DNA from 2 places in the Arthrobacter sp. B055-34 genome. Region 1 is predicted to be linked to the other one. Evidence: predicted binding sites of a transcription regulator. Region 1 holds the regulator's gene; the other holds the start of a gene.

Region 1 (3,205 bases):
GTCTTCGGACGGCGTCAGCGGCAGGGCTGAGGAAGAGGCGCTTTCATACTGCGTCCGGGGAGCCGGTTGACGATCCGGTTGCTTCTTGCGCGCGGGGTTGTCTGACACAGGACCTACCTCAGGAGAATTCGTTTTCGTTCTAATGGCTATTTACCTACGAAACTAAGATTAGCCGCAATGACCGGTAAACACCGGACTGGGGTCAATCTTCCGGCGCAGAATGGGGTTGCCGCCATGCGCATTCCTCAGGCGGTGAGGAAATCGATGACTTCTTCAACGCGTCCCAGCAGGGACGGTTCCAGGTCCGCGTAGGAGTTGACGCTGCCAAGCAAGCGCTTCCACCCGTCCGCGATGTCGATCTGGGTTTTGTTGGGCCACCCGAGGCCGGCGAGGATTCCGGTTTTCCAATCGGTTCCGCGCGGAACCACCGGCCATTTTTCCAGCCCGATGACGGCCGGCTTAATGGCCTGCCAGACATCCACATACGGGTGGCCGACAATCAGCACGTTGTTGCGTGCCGATGGAACTGCCATGGCGGCCTGGGCAATACGCCACTCCTTGGTGTCGGGCAGCAGGTGGTCTACCAGAATGCCCAGTTTTCGCTGCGGCCCCGGACTGAACGCCGTAACCGCCGAAGCCAGGTCATCGACGCCGTGGAGCGGCTCGACGACTATGCCTTCGACCCGAAGATCGTGGCCCCACACCTTCTCGACGAGTTCGGCATCGTGCTTGCCTTCGACCCAGATCCGGCTGGCCTTGGCCACCTGCGCGCGCAGTCCTTCTACTCTGACTGATCCTGAGGCCGTCCGCTGCGGACGTGCGACGGCGGCAGCGGCCATGGCAGGAACTACCTCCACGGGTTCACCTTCCAGCAGAAAGCCGAAGCCCAGGGGGAAGGAACGTTTCTTTCCCCGCCGGTCCTCCAGCGACACCAAGTGGACCCCGCCGGACTTCTCCACGCGCACCACCGCACCTACCCAGCCGCTTTCGACGTCCTCCAGTACCAGTCCGGGTTCGGCCCCGACCTTGCGAAGCTGACGCGACTTCGGAGCGGATAGATCCTGTGGTCCCCAGCCGTAGCTGCTCATCGGTTGTAGTCCTTCGGTCACGCAGCTATCGGGTAGCTGCTGGCGATCAGCGGAGCCGCCGATAGGTGCATGGCAGCCTGACAATGCTAACAACGTGCCAAAGGTATTAGACTTAGCACTTGGACGTGTTGAGTGCTAACCGGCATGTCTACTGCAGCCGTACGAAATCAGGAGGTGCCCAGTGAGCGAAGGCCGTCGGCTCGAGGTGCTGCGCGCTATCGTGGAAGACTACGTGCATTCGCGCGAACCCGTGGGGTCCAAAGCACTGGTTGACCGCCACCATTTAGGTGTTTCCTCGGCAACAATCCGCAACGACATGGCTGCTCTGGAAGAAGAAGGCCTGATTGTCGCTCCGCACACTAGCGCTGGCCGCATTCCAACGGACAAGGGCTACCGGCTCTTCGTCGACCGGATTTCGGATGTGAAACCGCTCTCCTCCGCAGAACGCCGTGCCATCCAAGCCCTACTCGAGAGCGCGGGCGACCTGGATGATGTCATGGATCGCACCGTGAGGTTGTTATCCCAGCTGACCAATCAGGTAGCCGTGATCCAGTATCCGCGGCTGGGGCGTGCTTGCACCAGGCACATCGAGTTTGTCCTGCTCGCACCGCAACAGGTCCTCGTTGTCTTGATTGCCGACAACGGGAAAGTTGAGCAGAGGGTCATTTCCCTGCCTGATCCCGTCACCGATGAAGAATTATCCGATCTCCGATCGGCCTATCTCTCCGAATTGGCCGGGCACCCCCTCGATTCGGTGGGCGGGCTGCTGCGGAACGGGTTGAAAGACGTCAGACCCGGCACGGAGGCTATCGTGCCACCGCTTTCAGCGGCCTTGGAAAATCTTGCTGCAGCCACACAAGAGGAACGTATCCTCATGGCCGGCACGGCCAACTTGGCCCGTTCCCCCATGGATTTCCCGTTGAGTATCGGACCCATCCTCGAGGCGCTCGAGGAACAGGTGGTCCTGCTTCGCCTGCTGTCGGAGATGCAGCAGGACGCCCGCGGGATTTCCGTACGCATTGGACATGAGAACCCGTACGGTTCGTTGGTGGAAACATCCGTGGTCGCAACAGGCTATGGTCCGGGTTCTTCAGCCAAGCTGGGCATCCTCGGTCCAACCCGGATGGATTATCCAACTACTATGGCCGCCGTGCGCGCCGTAGCCCGTTATTTGTCACGCATCCTTGCCGGATAGGCAGCCGGCCAACAAGCAGCAACATGGGCAGCGGGAGCCGCTGTCCGCAACCGATTCCCAGGAAGAGAAGTAATACAAGGTGAGCAACCACTACGACGTACTCGGTGTCAGCCGCGATGCCACTGCTGAGGAAATCAAGAAGGCCTATCGGAAACTGGCTCGCAAGCTCCACCCTGATGTGAACACCGGGCCGGAGGCTGCGGAACAGTTCAAGCAGGTCAGCCATGCGTACGAGGTGCTGTCGGACCCGCAGAAGCGGCGGGTATATGACACCACAGGCAATGAGAACGGCACGGACAGCGGCTTCGGCGGCGGCTATTCGGGTGCTGGGTTCGCCTTCCAGGATATTTTCGAAACCTTCTTCGGTGGGCAGGGCACTGCCGGACCGCCTTCGCGCACGCGCCGCGGACAGGACGCACTGATCAATGTCCGCATCGATCTCAAAGATGCCGTGTTCGGCGTCAACAAGAAGATCGAAGTGGACACCGCCGTCGTTTGCCCCACGTGCGACGGCAGCTGCTGCCGTCCCGGCACGAGCCCGCGGACCTGCGACATCTGCGGCGGTTCGGGCCAGGTACAGCGTGCCGTCCGCTCCATCTTGGGGCAGGTCATGACCGCCGCTCCCTGCGGAAGCTGCCAAGGCTTCGGCACGATCATTCCCGACCCGTGCAACGAATGTAATGGGGAGGGGCGCATCCGCAGCCGCCGCTCGCTGACCATCAAAATTCCGGCAGGTGTCGGAACGGGCACCCGGATCCAGCTGGCCGGGCAGGGTGAATCAGGTACGGCAGGCGGCCCCCAGGGCGACCTCTACGTCGAGATCCGTGTTGCCCCGGATAAGAATTTCATCCGTGAGGGCGACGACCTCCATGTGACGATGGCGGTACCCATGACGGCTGCGGCCCTCGGTACGGATGTGGAC
Region 2 (3,205 bases), on a different contig from region 1:
AGCGCCGAACGGGTGACCTTGACCGGGTCGATGACGCCGGCAGCAACCAGGTCCTCGTACTTCCCGGTGGCGGCGTTGAAGCCGTTGTTGACCTCAAGCTCGCCCACCTTGGATACGACGACAAAGCCTTCGTATCCGGCGTTCTCGGCGATCCAGCGCAGCGGCTGGACCAGCGCGCGGCGGACAAGTCCGACGGCGGTGGCTGCGTCGCCTTCGAGAGCCAGAACGTTGGGATCGGTGTCCAGGGCCTGGGCTGCGTGGACCAGTGCGGAACCGCCGCCGGCCACGATGCCCTCTTCCAGGGCAGCACGCGTGGAGGACACTGCGTCCTCGATGCGGTGCTTCTTTTCCTTCATCTCAACTTCGGTGGCTGCGCCGACCTTGATAACGCCAATGCCGCCAGCCAGCTTGGCCAGACGTTCCTGCAGCTTCTCGCGGTCCCAATCGGAATCGGTGCGCTCGATCTCGGCGCGGATCTGCGCGACGCGGTCTGCAACATCGGATTCGGAGCCGGCACCGTCAACGATGGTGGTGGCGTCCTTGGTCACGGTGATGCGGCGTGCCGAACCCAGAACTTCCAGGCCGACCTGGTCCAGCTTCAGACCGAGGTCCGGAGAAACAACCTGGGCGCCGGTCAGGGTAGCAATGTCCTGCAGCATGGCCTTGCGGCGGTCGCCGAAGCCCGGAGCCTTGACGGCAACAACATTCAGGGTGCCGCGGATCTTGTTGACCACGAGGGTGGACAGGGCTTCGCCGTCGATGTCTTCGGCGATGATGAACAGCGGCTTGCCGGCCTGCAGCGCCTTCTCCAGCAGCGGCAGGAATTCCTGCACCGTGGAGATCTTTCCCTGGTTGATCAGGATCATGGCGTCTTCCAGGACAGCTTCCTGGCGTTCAGCGTCGGTGACGAAGTACGGCGACAGGTAGCCCTTGTCGAACTGCATGCCTTCGGTGAGGACGAGTTCGGTCTGCAGACCGGAGGCCTCCTCGATGGTGATGACGCCGTCCTTGCCGACCTGCTCGAAAGCCTTGGCCAGCAGCTCGCCAACCTCGGGGCTCTGGGCCGAGATGGTTGCCACTTCGGCAACCTTGCCCTCGACCTCGCGGGCGTTCTCCAGCAGACGTGCCGAGACTGCCTCGACAGCAACCTCGATGCCGCGCTTGAGGGCGCCGGGGGCTGCGCCTGCGGCTACATTGCGCAGGCCTTCCTTGACCAGGGCCTGGGCCAGGACGGTCGCCGTGGTGGTTCCGTCACCGGCGACGTCATTGGTCTTGGTGGCGACTTCCTTGGCCAGCTGTGCGCCAAGGTTCTCGTAGGCGTCCTCGAGTTCAACCTCGCGGGCGATGGTCACGCCGTCGTTGGTGATGGTGGGTGCGCCCCACTTCTTGTCCAGCACGACGTTGCGTCCGCGCGGGCCCAGGGTCACCTTGACGGTGTTGGCCAGCTTGTCGACGCCGGCTTCCAGAGCTTTGCGGGCGGCATCGTCAAACTTCAACTGCTTTGCCATTTATTAATTCTCCTTATTGGACCAAAAACCCCGGCCAGTTGCCTGGCCGGGGTCATCGGAAAACTACTTGACGACGATCGCCAGCACGTCGCGGGCGGAGAGTACGAGGTACTCCTGGCCGCTGTGCTTGACTTCGGTTCCGCCGTACTTGGAGTAGATAACGACGTCGCCCTCGGCTACATCGACCGGGACGCGGTTTCCGTTGTCGTCAACGCGGCCGGGGCCTACTGCGACAACTTCACCTTCCTGCGGCTTTTCCTTGGCGGTGTCCGGGATAACCAGGCCGGAAGCCGTGGTCTGCTCTGCTTCGAGCGGGCGGACAACAATACGATCCTCAAGAGGCTTAATAGAGACCGACACTCGGCTCTCTCCTTTGCATGAGCTACGAATAGGTTCTTTGGCCAAGGAATTTTCTGCCGTCGTCGCGGTGCCGGCAGGAGGTTCCTTGAGTAATTAGCACCCGCACGGGGAGAGTGCTAATAAGACTCTATGTGCCGGATTAGCACTCGGTCAAGGTGAGTGCCAAAAGCGTCGCAACGCCCCCTTGCGCGAGCCCCGCCATCAGCTCGTGGCACCGCCCCGCTACCGGTTCCAGCGCCAGCCGGAGTGCACCCTGATGGCACCGTCCGCCGTCGCTGTTTGGTGCTGTTGTTGCTTGAGGACATTTTTCTGCAGGAAAGTTGCCTAAGGCTAACCTAACTCGATACGGTTCGAAGGCGCGCAAGAATTAGCCAATCATTTTGTGATCTATTGCGGCGGGTACCGGGAGGTGCCCGAGCACCCGAATTTCCTGGAGCCATTTATGAATAAGTCAGTGAAGTCCCGCCTCCTGGCAGTCTCGGCCGTTGCCTCGCTGCTGGCGCTGAGCGCCTGCGGCCAGGACGTCGGGGCAGCCGACGCCGGTGCCAACGCGGAGACGATTACGGTTGAGCATGCGCAGGGCTCCACCGAGGTTCCGGCCAACCCGGAAACCGTCTACAGCTTTGACCTTGGCGCGCTGGACAGCCTGGATTCCCTCGGCGTAGAGGTTGACGGCGCTCCGACCGCACAGTACCCGGCGTCGCTGGCCAAGTACGGCGAGGATGCCGTCACCAAGATCGGTTCCATGAAGGAACCGGATTTCGAAGTGATCAGCGAAGGCGCTCCGGATCTGATCATCATTTCGGGCCGCACCGCCGGTGCCTACGAGGAACTGAGCAAGATCGCCCCGACCATCGACCTCAGCGTTGATGCCGCCGCACCGGTGGAGAGCTTCAAGGAAGTTTCCACCACGCTCGGCGAGATCTTCGGCAAGGAAGCCGAGGTCGAGAAGCAGCTGGCCGCGATCGATACCAAGATCGAGGAGACCAAGGCCGCCGCTGCCGATGCCGGCACCGGCCTGGTGGTGATGACCAGCGGCGGCGAACTCACCGCCTATGGCGCCGGTTCGCGCTTCGGTATCGTCCACGATGTCCTGCGCGTGGAGACCGCTGCCGACGTGAAGTCCGAAGGCTCCCACGGCGAGGCCATCTCCTTCGAGTACATCGCCGAGAAGAACCCGGCTCATCTCTTCGTGATCGACCGCGATGCGGCCATCGGCGAGGCTGCAGGCCAGGCCGCCGCCGCGGTCCTGGACAACGAACTGGTCGCCGGCACCGACGCCGCCAAGAACGACAACATCACCTACCTGGATTCCGCTTCCTGGTACCTGGTGGGCT

Evidence for each region. The regulator HrcA, encoded in region 1, represses chaperone genes, less so after heat shock. The targets are predictions, from matches to a motif close to TTNGCACTCGNNNNNNNCGAGTGCNAA.
Region 2: groES (co-chaperone GroES) is a predicted target of HrcA. The motif match lies at 2,008-2,034, and genes of this name have one in related genera.

What each region holds. Positions count from the first base shown of each region.
Region 1 is NZ_JBNHFQ010000014.1:4,807-8,011, forward strand. It holds gene AC5RWO_RS19885 (DUF4870 domain-containing protein) at 1-108, opposite strand, end outside; gene AC5RWO_RS19890 (DUF3097 domain-containing protein) at 246-1,088, opposite strand; gene hrcA (heat-inducible transcriptional repressor HrcA) at 1,270-2,283, shown strand; gene dnaJ (molecular chaperone DnaJ) at 2,363-3,205, shown strand, end outside.
Region 2 is NZ_JBNHFQ010000004.1:258,112-261,316, reverse strand. It holds gene groL (chaperonin GroEL) at 1-1,508, opposite strand, end outside; gene groES (co-chaperone GroES) at 1,572-1,868, opposite strand; gene AC5RWO_RS09775 (siderophore ABC transporter substrate-binding protein) at 2,311-3,205, shown strand, end outside.